One region of the Enterococcus mundtii genome, then DNA from elsewhere that is predicted to be linked to it. Evidence: predicted binding sites of a transcription regulator. Region 1 holds the regulator's gene; each other region holds the start of a gene.
The links. Region 1 encodes NrdR, which represses ribonucleotide reductase genes. Its sites were predicted from a motif close to ACACNATATATNGTGT; they were not measured.
Positions count from the first base shown of each region.

Region 1 (5,791 bases):
TCAAGGAAATGGATTTCAAACAATTCCTTGCTAAATTAGATGTGGTCGAAGAACAAGTAGAAATGAAAGATATTTTGTTTGAAGTGGTCCATGAATATGATGAAAGCATGTTCCAGACAAATATGGCTTTATATGTCGAGATGATGGGCGACAACTATCATACAGAAGACATCGTTGGTGTGGCTTGGGGAACACCAGAGAAAATCTATGTGACAAATGACTTAGCGATTTTTGAAAATGAAGCCTTTCTTTCATGGATCGGGGACAAGACTCGCCTGAAAAATGTATATGATGCTAAGCGTACGTATGTGGCATTGAACCGCTATGCAACGAAATTACAAGGGATCGACTTTGATGTCTTACTAGGTGCATATTTATTGGATACGAACGAGAAAAGTGAGGACATCGAAGGGATAGCGTCACATTATGGGTACCACGATATTCAATCGGATGAAGCAATCTATGGAAAAGGCGCGAAGAAAGGTCTACCAGAAGATGAAGAAGTTTTCTTTGCCCACCTAGCACGTAAAGTTTCAGCAATCAATGGCTTGACACCTAAACTAAGTCAAGAATTAGCAGAAAAAAATCAAGAAGATCTTTTCCGAAAAATGGAATTACCTTTGTCGATCATCTTGGCTGAAATGGAAATCAGTGGGATCAAAGTGGATGCGACTCGTCTTCAAGAAATGAAAATCGAATTTTCGGATCGATTGAGAGAGATCGAACGAAAAATCTATGAAGAGGCTGGAGAAGAATTCAATCTAAACTCACCCAAACAATTAGGTGTCATCCTTTTTGAAAAGATGGGTCTTCCAGTGATCAAAAAAACCAAGACAGGGTATTCGACTGCGGTTGATGTCTTAGAACAATTGCGTGAGCAAGCACCGATCGTTGATGATATTTTGATTTATCGACAAATCGCTAAAATCCAATCGACCTATGTCGAAGGTTTACTGAAAGTGATCCAATCGGACGGGAAAGTCCATACTCGCTATGTTCAAACATTGACGCAGACAGGCCGTTTGAGTTCAGTTGATCCCAACTTACAAAATATTCCGATCCGTTTAGATGAAGGTCGCAAGATCCGTCAAGCATTCGTTCCTAGAAATGAAGATTGGTTGATCTATTCTTCTGACTATTCTCAGATCGAATTACGTGTATTGGCGCATATCTCAGATGACGAGCATTTAAAAGCTGCCTTTTTAGAAGGACAAGATATCCATTCAAGTACAGCAATGCGTGTGTTCGGCATTGAAAAAGCCGAAGACGTGACACCAAATATGCGTCGTCAAGCGAAAGCAGTCAATTTCGGAATCGTTTATGGAATTTCTGATTATGGGTTATCACAAAACTTAGGCATTACTCGTAAAGCGGCTCAACAATATATCGATACGTACTTTGAAAAATATCCAGGTGTCAAAGAATACATGGAGCGTATCGTTCGTGAAGCGAAAGATCAAGGTTTTGTTGAAACGTTATACCATCGTCGTCGTTATTTACCCGACATCAATTCAAGAAACTACAACATTCGTTCATTTGCTGAACGAACAGCGATCAATACACCAATCCAAGGAAGTGCGGCGGATATCCTGAAAATCGCCATGATCGAATTAGACAAACGCTTGAAAGAATCGGACTTGCAAGCGACGATGTTGCTTCAAGTGCACGATGAATTAGTCTTTGAAGTGCCAGAAAGTGAATTAGAGAGGTTAGATAAATTAGTCAGCGAAGTAATGGAACAGGCGGTTGCTTTACATGTTCCATTGATCACAGATAGCAGTTGGGGCAAAACATGGTATGAAGCAAAATAATTCTTTACTTTTATACTGACAGACAAACTTTGAGGGAAGCACTTGGATCGGGTTCGTTCGATGCGGGAGTAGATTGTGACTGAAATATCCAGCTCCGAGAATAAGGCGAGAAACCCGAAAATTGTTTTTTAAATTTTTGGGTTTCTTAGCTTATTCCTGAAGGAGTTGTTTCTGGAGTACCGTTTATCAAGGTTGTGATAAACGCATTTTGACCTGAGCCGTAAGATAGAAAATAAAAAAATAGTTTTTTATATTTTACAATTTTATTGCGTAATGTTGAAGGTCAGCTTCTGGAACACCGTTTATTCGGTTTTAAGCTCAGGAACAAAAAAGATTTTATTTCTGTCCCAAATAAGTTCAATTTAAATCAAATAAGTGAAAAATGTAGGTGAGAAAAAGCATGCCCGAATTACCAGAAGTTGAAACTGTCCGAAAAGGATTAGAAAAATTAGTGAAAAACAAAAAAATCAAAAACGTTCAAGTGCTGTGGCCGAGAATCATTGAACAACCGGAGGTACCAATTTTTGAAGCAACGTTAATTGGTGAAACCATCGAATCGATCGGTCGTAGAGGGAAATTTTTGATTTTTCACTTGAGTCATTATGAAATGATTTCCCATTTACGGATGGAGGGAAAATATCAATATTTTGAAAAAGAAGAACCAATCGATAAGCACACACATGTGATTTTCTCTTTTGAAGATGGCAGCCAATTACGATACCACGATGTACGAAAATTCGGTCGGATGACGATTGTTGAAAAAGGGGCGAGCAATACCTATAAAGGGATCTTGAAATTAGGTCCAGAACCTTTACCAGATTTGTTCTTGTTGAAAGACTTTACCTTAGGACTACAAAAGTCACACAAAGCTATCAAACCTTTGTTACTTGATCAAAAGTTGGTCACAGGACTAGGAAATATCTACGTAGATGAAGCATTATGGGAAGCGAAGATCCATCCAGAGCAACCAGCTGATTCTTTACGCCCAAAAGAAATCAAATTACTCCGTCAAGCAATCATTGATGTGTTGTCACGAGCAGTTGAAGCAGGGGGGACAACGATCCGAAGTTATCTCAATGCGTTAGGTGAGTCAGGGAGTTTCCAAGTGGCTTTACATGTCTATGGACAGACAGGAGAAGCATGTGTTCGTTGTCAAACACCAATCGTGAAAACGAAAGTTGCGCAAAGGGGGACGCACTATTGTCCAACATGTCAGAAATTAAGAATACCCAAGTAGGATTTGTTTTAGGTTTGACAGGAGGAATTGCGACAGGCAAGAGTACTGCCGCTGCTATTTTCCAACAATATGGCTTTCCAGTAATTGATGCCGATCAAGTGGCAAGAGCGGTCGTTGAACCGGATACGCCAGGACTTCAAGCGTTGGTTCAAGCGTTCGGCAAGGAGATCCTCCAACAGGATGGTCGCTTAGACCGGGCAAAACTTGGACAATTGATTTTCGGCTCTGTCACCGCTCGTGAGCAATTGAATCAAGTATTAGATCCATTTATCCGTGGGAAAATCACTGAAGAAATCATAGAGAAGAAAGTAAAATATCCGCTGATCGTCGTCGATATTCCATTATTATTTGAGGGACAGTATGATACACAAATGGATGCCGTCGCAGTGGTCTATATTCCAGAATCCCAGCAGATCGAACGTTTGATGGTACGCAATCAATTATCAAAAAAAGACGCAGAACAACGGGTGAAAAGTCAATTGTCGATCGAGGAAAAAAAACGACGTGCGGATATCGTGTTCGATAATCGTCAAACCAAGGAAGATTTATCCGCTGAAATCAAAAAATGGTTGTTACTTAATCGCTTTCTTTGAGTAAATCGCAACATTTTGCTATGCTATTTATATAAAGAAAGAGGGGGAGATGATACGATGGGTACATTCAAAAACCAAAAAGACAAAGTAGTAGGTTCTGCGAAAGAAAAGATTGGTGAGATTCTCCACAAAGAAGACTTACAGGAAAAGGGCCAGATCCAAGCAGAAGAAGGTAAAATCCGTGAAGATGAATACCGGGCGAGAATTGCTGAGTTAGAAGACCAACATGTCGAAAAAGAAGCCAAACGCCAAGACTTAACAACAGAACGCAAAGATCCAGAGACAAGTCCTGAAGAAAAACAAGCCCCCCAATTCGATCATCGTTCAACAGAACAAAAAATCGAAGAAGAACGAATGAAACATTATACGGGAATCGAAGATAAACTATAGAGATTACCCAATCATTTAGTAAAACAGAAAATCCAAAAGAAACAGGCTGGTGCTTAACGCCAGTCTGTTTTCGTTCGTTGAGATGAAAACACAACAAATCTTTCAGTTCAAGCGATTTTTTAACTGGGACAGTCGCATTGCTTAATTGTTTCATGTTATACTAAAGTTAGTAATAAGAAAACGTTTATTACGATCCACTTGAATTAGTTCAATAAAAAATCAGTGGGAAAAAATCTAACACAATTAAGCAGTGAAGTTGTAAAAATTATTTTGACCTGAGCAATAAGATATAAATTGAAAAAGTCCTTTTCATATTTTATAATTTTTAAGCTTAGTGTGAAAATCAGCCTTTTTAACACCAATGATTCATAGTAGGTGGAAGAGTTAACTGATGGAACAACTTCATTTGGTACATTCAAATAAGCGATCAAACTACACCAAGAGAGGTGAAAATTACGATGAGATGTCCTAGATGTCAACATAACAACTCAAGAGTGATCGATAGTCGTCAAGCTGACGATGGTCGAGCGATAAGAAGACGCCGGGAGTGCGAAAAATGTTCCTTCCGTTTTACGACCTTTGAACGAATTGAAGCGGCACCTTTATTAGTTATCAAGAAAAATGGTGAACGGGAAGAATTCAATCGTGACAAGATTTTACGTGGATTGATCCGTTCTGCCGAAAAACGTCCAGTAGCGATGGAACAAATGGAACAGATCGTCAATCATGTTGAAAATCGTGTAAGAAGTCTTGGCGAAAATGAGGTTTCAACTAATCTGATCGGCGAATACGTCATGGAAGATTTAGTGAACTTAGATGAAATCGCCTATATTCGTTTTGCGAGTGTTTATCGTCAATTCAAAGATATGTCTGTCTTTTTGAAAGAATTACAAGACATTGTTGATAAAGCCAAAGATTCGGGTAATAGTGAAAATGATGCGTAATTAATAAAGGAGGGAGCATTCCTTGGAAAATGCGTGGAAAGAATTACAACCGAAAAATATTTACCAAGGAAGAAAGAGCAGTCCTTTAAAAGAAGAAGGAAAGTCAGCCTTGTTATCCCTTTACCAACCATTGATCGGGGGAGAAGCGTTGAGTCTTTACTTGACGTTGTACTCGGAGATCTCGTTAGAAACTGGCGTAGGTCCTGAAGGATTACACGCCGATTTATTGAGTAGTCTAAGTTGTGGATTACCACAATTTTATGAGGCGCGAAAAAAACTAGAAGGAATCGGTCTTTTAGAAGTCTATTTCAAAAAAGATGAAAATTTGGGCAATTGTTTTCTTTATGAGTTGTTAGAACCGATGGACGTTCCTGCGTTTTTCAATGATACGTTACTTTCTTTTTTACTTCTAGAAAAAGTTGGTGAACGTCGATTCAACCAATTGACAGAGTTATTTAAGCCAAAAAATCTTTCGCATGAAGGCTATCAAAAAATTACTAAGAAGTTTTTGGAAGTCTATCGGTTCAATGAAACAGTCTATGCAGCAAACCAAGAACAAGTGGAATCGATCCAGCAAAAATTCACACCTGTTGAACCCAAATCATTGATAGCAGATTCAGACTCGTTTGACTGGACGTTTCTGACCGATTGGTTGAAGAAACAACACATCAATCAGTTGACAGAACCAGTCCTTCAACAAGTGAAAACATACCAACAACTCTATGGCTTTGATGAACTGACATTAGGAGAGTTGATTCTACAGTCGTTTGATTTTACGACAGAAGAAGTATCTTTAAAAGAACTTCAACGGATCGT
Region 1 is NZ_CP018061.1:1,536,576-1,542,366, reverse strand. It holds gene polA (DNA polymerase I) at 1-1,811, shown strand, start outside; gene mutM (DNA-formamidopyrimidine glycosylase) at 2,212-3,048, shown strand; gene coaE (dephospho-CoA kinase) at 3,021-3,641, shown strand; gene EM4838_RS07365 (CsbD family protein) at 3,699-4,031, shown strand; gene nrdR (transcriptional regulator NrdR) at 4,490-4,975, shown strand; gene EM4838_RS07355 (replication initiation and membrane attachment family protein) at 4,998-5,791, shown strand, end outside.

Region 2 (5,791 bases), 1.0 Mb from region 1:
CTAGTTATATCAAAGATTTCATGCCGAGTTTAGAGATACCCTTGACCTATGGAGTCAATGTTTTAACGATCGGTGAAGAAGCTTTGTATCCTTGGACGACTTCGGTTGCAGAAACCAATCGTTTAGATAAAATCGCAAAAGCCAACAACGTGACGATTTCAGGAACAGGAATGCAAGATATTTACTGGGTGTCGTTTCCAACGCTGCTGGCTGCTGGCGTGAATGATGTACAAAAAATCAGTGGGGAAGTTAGTTATGATGTCGAACACTATGGAAAAGCGTTAGCGGAAGCGCATGGTGTGGGCTATGATCAAGAAAGATTTGACAAAGAAATTGCCAATGCAACCGATTTGCCTTCCTATTCTTGGATGACCGCTGAAGCGATCTGTGCCAAAATGGATTGGTCGATCAAACGCATTTCTCAAAAAAACGTTCCAATCATTTTAGATAAAGATATTCCGTCAAAAACCATGGGGCGGACAATCAAGGCAGGCGAAGCAATTGGGATGTCTGCCGTTGCAACGATCGAAACGGTACAAGGACCAGTTGTGGAAGTCGGTTGTACTGGAAAAGTCTATCAGACAGGTGAAGGAGATCTATGTACTTGGTCGATCGAAGGAACGCCAAGTATGCAATTTGAAGTAACCAAACCAGATACACCAAAGCATACGTGCGCTACGTTGATCAACCGGATACCGACAGTGATCAATTCCAATGCAGGCTATGTCACGATCGATCAATTGCAACCTGTCGAATATATGACGTATCCAGCACATCTTTATTTAGATAAAAAATAGGAAGAACTAAGGTTGTCAGTTGGTTAAAGAGAAACAAAAAAAGAGCGAGGATGCAATATCCAAGCTCTTTTTCGTTTAGTCTAAACCAATCAAGTAATCTTCATCTTTCATCGCTTCCACGTTACCTAATAGGTAGCCGTTTCCGACTTGAGAGAAGAAATCGTGGTTACTTGTACCAGTAGAGATCCCATTCATCACGATTGGGTTGACATCGTTTGCTGTATCAGGGAATAGTGGGTCCATTCCTAGATTCATCAATGCTTTATTTGCATTGTAGCGCAAGAATGTTTTGACTTCTTCCGTCCAACCGATTGGATCATATAATTCTTCTGTGTAGCGCTCTTCGTTTTCGTATAATTCATATAACAAATTATACATCCAGTCTTTCAATGTTTCTTGTTCTTCTTCAGGTAATTCGTTGTAACCTAGTTGGAATTTATAGCCAATATACGTGCCATGGACAGATTCGTCACGAATGATCAACTTGATGATCTCTGCCACGTTGGCTAATTTATTATTTCCTAAATAATAAAGTGGTGTATAGAATCCTGAGTAAAATAAGAAGGTTTCTAAAAAGACACTCGCAATTTTTTTCTCTAACGGCGTACCGTTTTTGTAGATCTCATTGATACGCTCAGCTTTTTTCTGTAAATAAGGATTGGTATTCGTCCATTCAAAGATTTCTTCGATTTCTTTTTTCGTATTCAATGTACTGAAGATCGAAGAGTAACTTTTCGCATGGACAGACTCCATGAATTGGATATTGTTCAATACCGCTTCTTCATGGGGCGTGCGGACATCTTTACGTAATTGATCCATCCCGCTTTCTGATTGGACGGTATCAAGTAAAGTCAATCCACCAAATACGTGACCAACTGTATCTTTTTCTAATTGGGAAAGCGTACGCCAGTCGTCTAAATCATTTGACAAAGGGATACGTGTGTCTAACCAAAATTGCTCAGTTAATTTCTCCCAAGTCGATTTATCAATGATATCTTCAATTTCATTCCAGTTTATCGCTGCATAATAAGTTTCTGACATGAGAATGCTCCTTTATTAAAATCCAGTAACGGTTCTATCACTAAGTGAAATTAGATCACACAGCTTTCACATTGGTTGCTGCCGATTTCTTCTGCATCGTCTGTAAACGTACGTACATAATAAATCGATTTGATTCCTTTGTGGAAAGCATAGTGTCTTAGAATATTTAGATCACGTGTGGATTGTTTTGTCGTTTCTTTCCATTCGTACAAACCTTCTGGGATTTCTGAACGCATAAACAACGTCATACTCATTCCTTGATCCACATGTTTTTGTGCTGTGGCATAAATATCGATCACTTTACGCATATCCATATCATAAGCAGAAGTGTAATACGGGATTGTTTCATTTGATAAATAAGGCGCTGGGTAATAGATTTTCCCAATTTTCTTTTCTTGGCGTTCTTCGATCATACGAGTGATCGGATGGATACTTGCACTCGTATCGTTGATATAAGAAATAGAACCATTAGGTGCTACAGCTAAACGATTTTGGTGGTACAAACCATCTTTCATGATTGCTTGCTTCAAGTTTTCCCAGTCTTGGGCAGTCGGAATAAAGATACCATCAAACAAAGCAGCAACTCGTTCAGATTTTGGTTGGAATTCGCCAGTGACATATTTATCAAAATAAGTGCCGTCTGCATAAGCTGATTTTTCGAAATTATGGAAGACTTGTTTTCTCTCACGTGCGATATTGTTACTTTCAACAAGTGTCCAGTAATTCAACAACATGAAATAAACATTGGTAAAATCAATTGATTCTTCGGAACCATATTCCATTTGCTCTTTGGCAAAATAAGTATGAAGTCCCATAGCACCAAGTCCGATCGTATGGTTCAATTTGTTCCCGTTTTGGATCGGTGGAACCACGTCAATGTCTGAAGCATCTGTGATATACGTCAATGCACGAGTCATCGTGCGGACAGAACGACCAAAGTCAGGGCTGTCCATCAAATTGACGATGTTTGTAGAACCTAAGTTACATGAGATGTCTGTCCCTAACTCTTCATATTCTTGCTTGCCATTGATGACAGAAGGTGTCTGTACTTGTAAAATCTCAGAACATAAGTTACTCATGATGATTTTACCGTCTACAGGATTTTCACGATTTGCTGTATCAATATTGATGATATACGGATAACCAGACTCTTGTTGTAATTTAGAGATCTCGTTTTCTAAATCACGGGCTTTGATTTTTTGTTTACGGATATTTGGATTTGCTACCAAGTTGTCATATTCCGCAGTGATATCTACATAAGAAAATGGCACACCATATTCTTTTTCCACACTATAAGGACTGAATAGATACATTTCTTGATTTTTACGTGCTAATTCATAGAATTTATCTGGGACGATCACACCAAGTGATAAAGTCTTCACGCGAATCTTTTCATCTGCATTTTCTTTTTTTGCTGAAAGGAACATCATGATGTCTGGGTGGAAGACGTTTAAATAAACGACACCCGCACCTTGACGTTGTCCTAATTGGTTCGAATAACTAAAGCTATCTTCAAACAATTTCATTACTGGAACAACACCGCTAGCTGCACCTTCGTATCCTTTGATCGGCGCTCCGGCTTCACGTAGGTTAGAAAGAGTGATCCCAACACCGCCACCGATTCGTGAAAGTTGTAAGGCAGAGTTGATCGAACGACCGATCGAATTCATATCATCCGTTACTTGAGTCAAGAAACAAGAAACAAGTTCACCGCGACGTTTACGTCCAGCATTCAAAAATGAAGGGGTTGCTGGTTGATAACGTTGGTGGATCATTTCATCAGCTAAAGCTAAGGCTAGTTCTTCGTCGCCATTCGCAAAGTACAACGCATTGAATGCGACACGATCTTCATAAGATTCCAAGTAGGCAGAACCATCATTTGTTTTTAACGCATATTGAGAGTAGAACTTATAGGCTGCCATGAATGATTTAAATGTAAAGTTTTGTTCGAATAGGAATTGATAAAGTTTTTCAATAAATTCACTACTATATAATTGAATGAACTCTGCTTCTAAATATTGGTTGTCGATCAAATACTGGATTTTGTCGATCACTGTTGGAAACATCATCGTATTTGGTTTGACATTTTCTTCAAAAAAAGCAGCTAAAGCTTCTTTATCTTTATTTAAAGGGATTTGCCCGTTGACTGGTCGATTGATTTCATTATTCAGCTTAAAGTAGCTGACATCTTTTAGATTTTTAAGACTCATACATACGCCCAACCTTCTTTTTGATTTTGATGATACATGTTTGACCACAAGATATAGTGGTGTTCATTGCTGTAAAAAAGGATTTGGGGAGGTTACGGAGAATATCCGTAAGTCCATCAAATCCATGGTGGCAGAGGATCAAGTAAATCCTCGATCTATTTGACAACTGTTTGAATGATTCTTAGCTAGCTAAGTGACGTAGTTGATCTGGTCTAAAACCAATGACAGTCGCTGCGTCAGAAGTGATGACCGGAACACTTTGGAATCCTTGGTCTTTTAACCATGAGATTGCTTCAGGTTGTTCATCGATATTTACTTCTTCAAAGTCGATTTTATTTTCAGCTAAAAAGCGTTTCACCATTTTACATTGCATACAATTATTTTTTGAAAAGATTTTTACGTTCATTATTATTTGCCTCCTGCCCATGTGTTTTCTCTATAATCAATAGTATAAATCTATTAGTAAAAAAGTCAATCAACAAACACTACATCTTGTGTTGTGGAAATTGTGGAATACTATGTTTTGTGGTTTTTGAAAAACAATGAAAACAAGTATCTCGTGCAGATTCGCTTGTATTAATACAGAAATGCTTGTGGAAAACTCCGTTAAAAAATATTTTTTTAACCTTTACTTGCCAATAAATGAATGTTCGATCGAAAAATCACAAACGAAAAAGGTATGCAAAAAGATGGAAAGAAGAAGAGAAATAATTGTAGATCAAAACCAGAAGAAAAAGGTATTTATACATTTTAGAGATAGAAATTTTTTCACAAAATGAAAAATGATCATGAAGCGTCTAGGGATCATCGAAAAGAGAAACTCGAATCAAAATAGCAAAAGTCAAAAGAGTACTTACTATATATAGTAGTAAGATGATAAATATTGTAAAAATTGAACTAACAATATTTTTATTTTTTAATAACAATGTTATGTTTAAAAATTAGTTAATTGTCATGTTATCTGTTTTTTTATTTCTTGATTTTTGGTTAAATGGAGCCAACAGGACGTCTTGTTGATGCTTTGAAAATTCAATAAAAGGAAGCGATCCAAGATGCGTACAATGATCAAATGGGTAGGTGTTATTTGTTTTACTTTACTAGTTTACGTTGGAGGAACAGCACAGGCAACTTTGATTCCAATCAAGCCTATGATTACTGAAAAAAATCAACATGAGTTAGGTAGCAGCAGCCAATTCTCAGAATCACTCACTCGAAGTCTGACAGACGATTCTGGAATCTCCGCTGCCGAATCAGGAAGACCAGCTAAAGATTTTATTGACATATCTTCTAATAACGGCAAGATATCGAGTGAAGAGTTTCAAACGATGAAAAACTATGGCATTAAGGGTGTAGTCGTGAAATTGACTGAAGGAGACTCGTATAAAAATCCGCTTGCTCCTGAACAGATTGCTTCAGCCGTTGCAGCAGGTCTAAAAGTAAGTGTCTATCATTATGCGTGGTTCAATGAAGAAGCTGATACAAAAGGGGAAGCCCAGTTTTTATTGGATTATATGAAAGAGTTGAACCTGCCATCATCAACTGTGGTTGTCAACGATAGTGAAAATCCAAAGATGAACTTGGACAAAGTGACAGATAATGCGTTGATTTTCCAAAAAGAGATCCAACAGGGAGGCTATCAAAACGTCATCCACTATTCGAGTGCTTCTTGGTTTACCGAAAACAAGCTAGATATGACACGTCTAGGAAAAGAAAATTGTTGGGTTGCACAGTGGCCGTATGATC
Region 2 is NZ_CP018061.1:2,562,061-2,567,851, reverse strand. It holds gene EM4838_RS12030 (NAD(P)H-dependent amine dehydrogenase family protein) at 1-797, shown strand, start outside; gene nrdF (class 1b ribonucleoside-diphosphate reductase subunit beta) at 873-1,838, opposite strand; gene nrdE (class 1b ribonucleoside-diphosphate reductase subunit alpha) at 1,889-4,048, opposite strand; gene nrdH (glutaredoxin-like protein NrdH) at 4,230-4,454, opposite strand; gene EM4838_RS12005 (GH25 family lysozyme) at 5,101-5,791, shown strand, end outside.
Region 2: nrdH (glutaredoxin-like protein NrdH) is a predicted target of NrdR. The motif match lies at 4,531-4,546, and genes of this name have one in related genera.

Region 3 (5,791 bases), 920 kb from region 1:
TATAAATGTTCCACCTTGAATATTTTTGTAATGATACAAATAAATGAGTAACAATAGTATCGTAGAATAAACAAGGGTTCGAAGCATAAAAGTTCGCCAATATCGAACCTGTGGTTGCTGCCACCATTGTTTCATCTCTTTTTCCTCCTATTTAGATCCTTAGTCAAATTCTACTCATTCCATCCACAAAAAAACATTTGTTTTACTAACAGAATGCGCTTTACAGCTAACAGTTTTGTCACTAACTAAAGAGAACAAAAAAAAGAGCCGTACGAAAATAGATTCGTACAACTCGATTCTGTCTTTCGTTCAGCTAGAATAGGATACCCTTTTTGCTCTATTCTTCTTATTCCTCAATGATCCGACAATACAAACGGCTAGTCATAAAGTAAAAGAGTAGGTAAATGACGATCAATAAGCCACAAACAAAGTATGCCAACCAATAGTCTGCCCCTTCTACATATTGAGAAAACACATTGATGGCAAATACAGCATGAGTGATGCCCAAAATCATTGGTGGAAAAAACATCAACGCATTTTGTTTATAGATCATCCGATTTGTTTTGCGTTGAGCAATCCCTAATTTTGTCAGCAATTGATAATTGGTTCGTTCAATTTCAGCTTCGGATAATTGCCGAACCATCAAGATACTACCAGTTGCAATGATCACGATCATCCCCACAAAAAGGGCAACAAAGATATTGATTCCAATTTGACGATCAGTGGCACGCAGTCTAGGATAGCGAGCATTATAATTCAAACGTGAAGCTTGACCTGTCAATTTATTTTCTGAGTATTCACTTTCCTCTGCTTTAGAAGCATCGGTATGGATCGTCCCAACTATCCCTTGATCGGTGATCTCATAACTATAATAAATCGTGTGGTTCCAATTAGTAGCTACTTCTTCATTTGATCGTTCGGTCAATTTTTCTTGATTGCCACCAGTTACATTCCAATTGATGATCTGAAAGTCTAATCCAGTTACACGGTCAAAGATCGCTTGATCAACGACCAAGGTCGGTCCATAATAGGTCATATCTTCATCTCCCAGAAATCCCGGAAGCACCTGTTGGATCAATAGTTCTTGCTGACCAGGTAGATGGATCTTTTTCCCGTAACTAGAAAAATTACGAAACATCGATTCGATTGCATCTAACATGACTGTATGATTTTTTCCTGTAAGTTTGATTTCTGGCAGACTAGGTTTGATTTTGCGAAAAGCGTGATACTCTTTTTCAGAAATCAAATTGACTGGCTTGATCTCATTGCCGGCAGATACCGAACCAATGCTCAAGTCATAATAGCTACCTACTACTTTGTAATGAAAAACGAATTCATCAGTGATCTTCTGATTTTCTTCTGCTAAGATCGGTCGAAGTTTGTTTGCCGTCTGAGTATCTAATTGATAAGAAACAGGAGCAGCAATCTCTTCACGATGTGCAATGAGTGTCGATATACCAGTCATCCCTCCGATCATTGCCAAAGATAGACCGATAACTAATGTGATTAACGAATTCATTCGCCAACTTTTTAAAAGATGGATCTGTGTGTTCCCAATCAATAAAAAATTGGTTCCTCGATACTTGAATCTCGAATCGCTCAACAAATGGAGCAACAAGCGAAAAGAATAACAAAAGAACAGATAGGTTCCTAATAAACAAACAAAAAATATCGAAAATGGGAAAGCAATCATTAATCCTAGATTTACCTTTTTTTCAAATAGCTGACTAATCGTTTCTCTAAAGTTCCATGCGGCGAAATAGCTACTAGAAATCATCAATAGACCGATTACGCCTAATAAACGATGCCTTGTGCGAATACGCAACATTGAACTTTCCACTTGTTCTCTTTCCCCAAAACTACGATTCATGGGATAACTCCAAATCTTCCATAGTGAATAAAGAGAAACTGCTGAAAGAATGACAAAAAATACCACGACGGTTTCAACAATGGACGGGATAGAAATAAAAAAACGACTAGTAATATCCATCTTCATCATTCGTACTAAAATCATTTGAAACAATTTTGAAAAAATACTTCCCAATAAAATACCTAACATACAAGCAAAAAAACCAATAGTCATCGTTTCCAACACATAGATCGATGAAATCTGGAATTTACTGATTCCAAACAATTGATAGATCCCAATTTCTTTTTGTCTCCGATTGAGAAAGAAACGATTAGCACTGAGTACGAAAAAGAGTAAAACAACGGTAATGATCCAACTACCAAGCTTTAAAATAGTATCTATCGAAACATCTTGACTTGCCCTTCGAATCAGTGATTGGTCATAGGTCATCGCGCTAAAAGAGTAATAGATCATCGTCGATAAGGTCAAACTGAAGAAATAGACAAGGTAGCCCCTCGATTGTTTAAAAAAACTTTTTGCGGCTAGTTTATAAAGCATTGATTTTACCGCCTCCTCCAATCGTCGCCTGCATGTCGATGACTTTTTCAAAGAATTCTTTTCTCGTTCCTCGGCGGATCACTTCTGAAAAAATCACACCATCTTTGATAAATAAAATACGATTGCAATAACTAGCTGTATAAGGATCATGTGTCACTAATAAGATCGTTGATTTTTCGACTTCGTTGACTGTTTTTAAATAATTCAACAATTCTGTTGCTGATTTTGAATCCAATGATCCCGTTGGTTCGTCTGCGAAGATCACCTCTGGTTCTACTACTAAAGCTCTAGCTGCCGCAATCCGTTGTCTTTGTCCAACTGACATTTCATCAGGATAACGTTTTAGTAATTCTTCGATCCCTAAAAGCTGGGCAACATGTAAAACTCTTCGGTCCATTTCATCTTTTGCCATATTTTCAATAGCCAAAGGAAGTAAAATATTATCTTTACCATTCAATGTATCGATAAGATTGAACGTTTGAAAGATAAAGCCAATTTTTTTTCGTCTGAAATCACTCAATTCATGTTTTTTCATTTTTGTGATTTCATTCCCTTGGATCATCACACTACCCATCGTTGGTAAATTGATCGTTGATAAGATATTCATCAGAGTAGTTTTTCCAGCCCCACTTGGCCCCATGATCCCAATAAACTCTCCTTCTTCAACTGAAAAAGAAACATTGTCTAACACCTTGACCGGTGATTTACTACTTCCATAACTTTTACTTAGATGTTTTACTTCGATTATTTTACTCATGCTAATCCTCCACCTTTATCCTTAATTGAATAGTAGCACATCCTTTCACTTTTTTCCCTTTTGATTTTGTCACCTGACCACTCGAAAAATTTATCCATGAAATTTTTTTATTCAATTTTTTTATTCAAAAAAAAATAATTCGTATTTTCCAAAAGCTGATACCATACGTTTTCACTTTTTTTCACAAGATAATATACACCATATATAGTATACTCATTCAATTATACAGCGATAAAACACTATATGTAGCAGATAATTAGTTGCTCCTTTCTTCAATTTGTTTTATGATAGACAAGAACTATTTTTGTAGGAGCTGAAGAAAATGAAACGAACAGATCAAGAAATGGCTGTACTAGAAAAACAGCCTGAAACTAAAAAAATGACTGTCATCAAACGCGACGGACGCGAGGTACCATTTGATGAACAGAAAATAAATGCCGCACTGATCAAAGCAGAAAAGAAAATTCACGGTTCCTTATCTCCTATTACGTACGAAAAGATCCAATCAATCGCAGAACTTGTGATCAAAGAAATCAAAGATCGCTTCGCAAATAACGTAAAAATCTATGAGATCCAAAATATCGTTGAACATATTTTGTTAGAAAAAAACGAATATGCCTTAGCAGAAGAATATATCCACTATCGAACAAAACGTGATTTTGCTCGTAGTAAGGCAACAGACATCAACTTTTCGATTGAGAAACTGATCAATAAAGACCAAAGTGTTGTCAATGAAAATGCGAACAAGGATAGTAATGTGTTCAATACACAGCGTGACTTGACTGCTGGGATCGTTGGGAAATCGATTGGGCTAAAATTACTCCCACCGCATATTGCCAACGCACATCAAAAAGGCGATATCCATTATCATGATCTCGATTATCATCCGTATACACCAATGACAAATTGCTGTTTGATCGACTTCAAAGGTATGTTGAACAACGGATTTAAAATTGGGAATGCAGAAGTCGAATCACCAAAATCGATCCAAACAGCAACGGCACAGATCTCACAGATCATTGCCAATGTTGCATCTAGCCAATATGGCGGATGTTCTGCCGATCGTACAGATGAATTGCTTGCTCCTTTTGCACAATTAAATTACAAAAAGCATTTAATTGATGCCAAAGAATGGATCGACACACCCGAACGTCAAGAAGCCTATGCAAAAGCCAAAACAAAAAAAGATATTTTTGATGCCATGCAAAGTTTAGAATATGAGATCAATACACTTTTCACTTCCAACGGACAAACGCCTTTTACTTCACTTGGCTTCGGTCTAGGTAAAAATTGGTTTGAACGAGAAATCCAAAAAGCGATTTTACAAATCCGGATCAATGGATTAGGAAGTGAAAAACGGACAGCAATCTTCCCTAAATTGATATTTACACTAAAAGACGGAATCAATCTGAAACCCACTGATCCAAACTACGACATCAAACAATTAGCATTAGAATGTGCCACAAAAAGAATGTATCCAGATATTCTAAACTATGACAAGATCGTTGAATTGACAGGAAGCTTCAAAGTACCAATGGGCTGTCGCTCCTTCTTACAAGGTTGGAAAGACGAGAACGGTGAAGAAGTGAATGTCGGAAGAATGAATCTAGGTGTGGTTACATTGAACTTGCCACGGATCGCCATGGAAGCAGATGGTGACCAAGAAAAATTCTGGCAATTACTTTCAGATCGCTTGTCGATCATGAAAGATGCATTAGTTTATCGTGTCGAACGTTGTAAAGAAGCGATTCCTGCAAATGCACCGATCCTTTATATGTATGGTGCCTTCGGTAAACGACTATCTCGTACAGACGCCGTAGACGAATTATTTAAAAATCGTCGAGCAACTGTTTCATTAGGCTACATTGGACTTTATGAAGTCGCTGCTTCTTTCTTTGGCGGTGAGTGGGAAAATAATGCTGAAGCTAAAGACTTCACTCTGGATATCGTGAAAAAACTAAAAGCCAATGCAGACGCTTGGGGGAATGAATATGGCTATCACTTCAGCGTATACTCCACGCCAAGTGAAAGCTTGACTGATCGTTTTTGTCGTTTAGATACAGAGAAATTCGGTATCGTTGAAAATATCACAGATAAAGAATATTACACTAATAGTTTCCACTATGATGTGCGTAAAAATCCAACGCCATTTGAAAAACTTGAATTTGAAAAAGACTATCCAAAATACTGTTCTGGTGGCTTTATCCATTACTGTGAATATCCAGTCTTGCAACAAAACCCTAAGGCATTAGAAGCTGTTTGGGACTTTGCCTATGACAAAGTAGGCTATTTAGGAACCAATACGCCGATCGATCATTGCTACCAATGTGGTTTTGAAGGAGATTTCCAACCAACTGAACGTGGCTTTGAATGCCCAGAATGCGGCAATCACGATCCAAAATCATGTGACGTAGTCAAACGAACATGCGGCTATCTAGGAAACCCACAAGCCCGCCCAATGGTCCACGGCAGACACAAAGAAATCTCATCACGCGTGAAACATATGAAGTAAGGTTGTGAGAAAAGCGTCCTGACCTGAGCAGTAAGATGGGAAATCAGAAAATAGCTTCTCATATTTTTTGATTTTTCAGCTTAATGTTGAAGGTCAGCTTTTCGAACACCGTAGA
Region 3 is NZ_CP018061.1:616,370-622,160, reverse strand. It holds gene EM4838_RS02900 (teichoic acid D-Ala incorporation-associated protein DltX) at 1-135, opposite strand, end outside; gene EM4838_RS02895 (ABC transporter permease) at 347-2,407, opposite strand; gene EM4838_RS02890 (ABC transporter ATP-binding protein) at 2,397-3,164, opposite strand; gene nrdD (anaerobic ribonucleoside-triphosphate reductase) at 3,487-5,676, shown strand.
Region 3: nrdD (anaerobic ribonucleoside-triphosphate reductase) is a predicted target of NrdR. The motif match lies at 3,360-3,375, and genes of this name have one in related genera.

Region 4 (5,791 bases), 1.6 Mb from region 1:
TTGCTTCAGAATATGGTCAGTACAACATTCAATGTAATGGGATCGGACCTGGCTATATCGCGACGCCGCAAACAGCGCCATTAAGAGAAACACAAGAAAACGGGGAGCGTCATCCATTTGACCAATTTATCGTTGGGCGTACACCAGCTGCACGTTGGGGCGACCCAATCGACTTAGCTGGCCCATCTGTCTTCCTAGCATCACGTGCCTCTGATTTTGTTAACGGACATATCTTGTATGTAGATGGCGGTATCTTAGCTTATATCGGAAAACAACCATAACAAACAAAGAATGACGAGTGCATCGTATGCACTCGTCATTTTTATTTGCGTCGACCATATTTTGATAATGGGATGTCTCTGGCTTCACACCATTCTTTGACAGGGCCAGACAAAATCAAGGATTGTTTTGTTAAATCACTTGTTTTTGTTGCACCGACCATGGCATAGAGCATTCGTAGTTCTTCTTGCCACTGTGCCATAAGAGCAATCGTCTCCTCGATCCCGTGTGTCATGTAGTGCGTCAAGATCGTTCCGGAAATCCCTACAGCGTTCGCACCAAGACACAATGCTTTAAAGATATCATAAGCATTTCGTATGCCACCCGAAGCAATGATTTCGGCATGTGTATTCGCTTCGTTTGCTTCAAGTAAGGAGGACACAGTAGACTGTCCCCAATCCGTCAAATAAGCCAATTCACGCTTTTTACGTCGAGCGTTTTCGATTTGCGTGAAGCTCGTTCCGCTACGTCCACTGACGTCAATCGTCTTGATACCTAGTTCAGACAGTTCAATGATGGTTTCCCTCGTCATCCCAAAGCCCACTTCTTTTACGATCACTGGCACATCAAGAGTTTGTTGGATTTCTGAGATCAGTTCTTTCCACTGCGAAAAATCGCGATCCCCTTCAGGCATGACTAATTCTTGTGGTGCATTTAAATGGATCTGTAACGCATCCGCTTGGAAGAGTTCTACAGCTTCTTGGGCACGTGCGACAGAAGTACCAGCACCGACATTCGCTAAAATCTTCCCTTCAGGATAGACATCTCGCATCACCGTATAAGAATCTTCCAAGGAAGGATCTTTCAAGGCGGCGCTGACAGAACCGGTAGCAATCATCAACCCAGCACTTTTAGCAATCTGTGCAAGGTCATGATTGATCTTTTTTGTTTTTTCGCTACCGCCAGTCATGGCATTGATATAGAAAGGACTAGAAAGAGTAAAACCTGCAACTTCTGTTTTCAAAGACACGTCATCAACCTTGCTTTGTGGAAGTGGACGATGAACAAGTCGAACGAAGTCAAATTCATTTATCTGTTTGTTGTGAAATGCTTTAGCTAATGATACATGTTCATCTTTTCGATTCATAACTTGTCCTCTTTCTGTTGATGGTAGACATGTAATGGAAGCGGGGTGATCTCAGCTTCTTCCCAAGCACTCATCAATGGAAGGATACCTGATTTTTGGTCCACGATCACGATGCCACAATCCCCACCGCCAGCGCCAGAAGATTTCGCCGCACCTTCAAATTGTTCAGCTAAACAACACAGTTTATTTAATGCTGGTGTTTCGATCAACACACCAGTGATGGCAGACAGATCACGCAATAATTCACGATTTTTACGAATCATTTCTTGGATCAAAGCAACATCGTTTTCTTTAAAACCTTGGATCATCGTGTTGACGCAAAGCGTACTATCTTCAAGGAATTGTTGATACGCCGCCATTTTATCTTCACGAGAGCGATGTACTTGGTCCACTAAGTCGGAAGTAGAGGCAGGACTACCGGTCCAACCAATCAATAAACGGAGATCTTCCGGAGTGTGTAAGGATTCAATAGATAAACCAGGCCAATCAAGCGCTAATAATTCACTGATCGTTTTACTTGATTCTTGTTCTTTGAGCCATTGGTGGTCAAAAGTGGAGAAGGCGATCCAACCACCATAACAGCTAGCCGCAATATCGCCACAAGAACCATTGTCTTGGACAGCTAGATTAGCTAAGGCTGCAATTTTAAAAATCTCAAACTGAGATAAATTCAGTGCGTAAAATTGGTTCAATGCTCGAACCGTCGCTACCGCTACTGCGCCACTAGAACCTAGTCCATACTTTCTGCCGTTTGAGCTATCTAATTCACTGGTTACCTTCAAATCATAAAATGAAAGAAGAATGTTTTTTTCCTGTGCATATTTCTCAGTTAAACGTATAGCAGCAAGGATATAATGGAACGGGTTTTCACGGATATCTAGAACAAGTTCGCCTTTTCGTCTTGTCCAACGCACAGGCATCTCGCTATATTGTGCAGATTGGATACTTCCTACTTTCCGAGCAGCTTCCACTGTTACTGTGACGAATTGATCGACTGCCACGATGATTGCAGGATGCCCCGTTTCGACAACTGCGTATTCTCCAGCGATATAAAGTTTTCCAGGTGCAGATACTTCAACCATAACAATCTCCCTTTATTCAATAATCGTGATTCCTTGCCCAGCATGAGCAAGAATCACTTGTTGACGGCTAAATAATTCAATGAATTTTGCTTGAACAGCCGTTTGATTTTTCTTTTCAACTAATACTTTGACGTTTGGACCTGCATCCATCGTGAAATAGCAAGGAATGCCTGAAGCACGTAGTTCACGAACTGCTTGCATCGCCTTCAGACTATCTGGAGACCAGTAGGTGAAGGGTGGATTAGCCGCTAACGTGGTGCCGTGCATTTTTAACCCGTTTCGCTCCATGACTTCGCCCACTGTTTGGAACGACTTTTCAGCGATTGCTTGTTTCAGCTCCATTAGATCTGTTTCGACTGAATCAAGCCACCCTTGATAAAAATGCGAAGTTTCCACTGTTCGACGCATCCCATCACGACTAGATACATCTTTTTGTTGATCATTGATCAATACAAATACCATGGCGAGTTCGTCTTCAAATCCATTAGAAGGGATTTGTTGCGCATATGAAGTTTGGTCATCATGCCCTTTTTCCCATTCCACGAAGCCACCAAAAATACTACGACAAGCCGAACCAGAACCCCGACGAGCGAGTCTGGACAGGGCTTGTTTATCCAATTCTAGTCCTAGGGCTTCATTACAGGCGCCAGCTAACGCAGCTAGACCGCTTGCAGAAGAAGCTAAACCTGCGGCTGTTGGAACAAAGTTATGGCTGATCACTTTTGCGCGTTTGTTTGTATTCGCTTGTATGCGTACAAGATCAAGGAAGCGACTGATTTTTTTTGTTGCTGCTTCTGTTTGTAATTCATGATCTAAATAGAACAGATCGTCTGTGAACGAATCTGAAAAAATCACTTCGGTTTCTGTATAAAAGGCATCGAGAGTGAGAGATAAACTGTTGTTCATCGGAAGAATCAATTCTTCGTTTTCCTTGCCCCAATATTTGATCAAGGCGATATTTGTATAAGCACGGGCTTTACCACTAAGCATAGGTATGTACTCCTAATCCTTGAATCCAAGTTTCAGCTGCGCCTGCTTGTATTAGTGCGTGGCTGATTTCTTGAGCTTCTGTTTTTGTTTGTGCTAAAGCAATCATACATCCACCACGTCCGCCACCGGTCAATTTTGCACCTAAAGCGCCAGCAGTACGTGCGGTAGCGATCAGAGTGTCTAAAAAGTCATTACTGATCGTCAAACTTTTTAGAATGCGCTGGGCATCATTCATTGCTTCAGCTAGCTTTTCTGGTGAGTTGTCGATAATTGCTTTTTTAGCTTGTTTCGTCAAGTATCCTAGTTGTTGGATTTTTTGTCCAGTTTTCTGCGCATCTTTTTCAAAAAGGTGAGCCACATCTTTCACCGCTGCACGTGTTTGACCTTTGATTCCCGTATCAGCAACGATCAAAAAAGCATCGATATTCAACGCAAAATAATCAAAAGGATGGCCTTTTGTAAAATAAATCGGTTCGTATCCACTTGTTGCGGCAGCATCGATTCCACTGGGGTTTCCATGTGCGATTTTTTCAGAAACTTGCACATGTGCCAATAATTGTTCTCGTGATAATGGCAACTCATAGGCAGAATAAAAAGCTCGTGTGATCGCAGTGGCTACAGCTGCACTGGAACCCATCCCACGTTCTGCAGGGATGGTGCTTTCAATTGTTAAACGCAATGTGTCTTGCACATGGTAGTGAGTTTTCAGTCCAGCAATCAGCTGTTTGATATTGTTCAACGCATGTGGTGCGTCATTTAAATTTCCTATATAGTAGGAAGAAATAAGTTGATCTTTATTGAATGATGGGAGTGCTTCAAGTGTAGCCGTTACTTTTGTTGCATAAAACGGAAAGGCAATGGCAGGCTCGCCGTAAACGACAGCATGCTCACCCATTAAAATCAGTTTTCCACTCGATTCCCCTTGGCCATGAATTGCCATAGTACAACTCCTTCTTTTCCTCTGAGAGTAGCTTTTAAACAAAAAATAAAGCGCCTATTACTACGTGCGCGATGTTTGTCCAAAAAAACAGTCCTTCTTTATTTTACTAAAACCAGTCAAGAAGTAAAATAAAGAATACGATTTCTCGACAAAAAACGTGATTTTCTTAATAAAATTTTGGTTTTTCATAGGAAAGAAACTTGTCGATTTCGTTTGACACCACAAGATATTGGGGTTATATTTAGAAACATGAGAAAAAAACACTGTATTTAGTGGGAGAAGTGAGTTGGAGGGAAATGAGTGTGATTGTTTTAGCAGGAACGATAGGGGCAGGGAAATCAAGCTTAACAAAAATGATTGCTGACCATTTTAAGAGTCAGGCCTTTTATGAATCAATCGATGACAACGAAGTATTGCCTTTGTTTTATGCAAACCCTGAACAATATGCGTTTTTATTGCAAATTTATTTTTTGAATAAGCGATTTGCAAGTATCAAGCAAGCGATGCAAGAGGATAACAATGTGTTAGATCGTTCGATCTATGAGGATTCATTATTATTTCATTTAAATGCAGATCTTGGTCGAGCGACAGCAACAGAAGTCCAAGTCTACGATGAATTATTGGCGAACATGATGGAAGAATTGCCCTATGCGGCATCGAAAAAACATCCCGATCTATTGGTTCATATTCGCGTATCTTTTTCAACCATGTTAGAACGGATCGAAAAAAGAGGGCGGACATATGAGCAACTTTCTTTTGATCCTAGTCTTTATGAGTACTATCAAGAATTGAATCGCCGTTATGATGAATGGTATGAAGCTTATGATGAAAGTCCTAAGATTCAAATCGACGGTGACTGCTTGAACTTTGTGGAAGATGAAGCAGCGAGAGTGCAAGTGTTACAAATGATCGAAGAAAAACTAACGGAGATCCGTGAAGAAATCAGCGTATAAAAAATGTTCTGACTGAAGTGGAACTTTGAATGGTCCAAATAAAAAATCACAAAAAAGAGGCAATCACAAATGAGTGATTGCCTCTTGCTTATTTCAATCGTTGTTTAGTCGAACAAAGGGTGGTGAGTTGATTTATTTAGGGTAGAATAATGAGTGAGCAATTCCTGGTGCCCAGTTTGTATCACCGTAGTTCAAGTGAGACTGCCAAGTAATGTAAGTCACACCGTTGTGGACAACTTCTTCACCGGCTGTATAAGAAACAGGTGAGAAGAAGCTTCCTACTGTCCATTGACGTCCAGTAACGACTTCACCGCCGCCGTTTCCGCCATCGCCACCGTTTTCGTCACCTCCGCCATTTTCATCGCGATCAGTTGTGATTGTTAATGTGTTACTTTCATCTGAAACATCGCCTTCATTGCTGATTGCGCGTACTACAAATGAGTATTGTGTTTCAGCTTTT
Region 4 is NZ_CP018061.1:3,308,511-3,314,301, forward strand. It holds gene EM4838_RS15420 (gluconate 5-dehydrogenase) at 1-281, shown strand, start outside; gene fni (type 2 isopentenyl-diphosphate Delta-isomerase) at 323-1,366, opposite strand; gene EM4838_RS15430 (phosphomevalonate kinase) at 1,363-2,448, opposite strand; gene mvaD (diphosphomevalonate decarboxylase) at 2,461-3,438, opposite strand; gene mvk (mevalonate kinase) at 3,431-4,378, opposite strand; gene EM4838_RS15445 (deoxynucleoside kinase) at 4,675-5,331, shown strand; gene EM4838_RS15450 (lytic polysaccharide monooxygenase) at 5,464-5,791, opposite strand, start outside.
Region 4: EM4838_RS15445 (deoxynucleoside kinase) is a predicted target of NrdR. The motif match lies at 4,598-4,613, and genes of this name have one in related genera.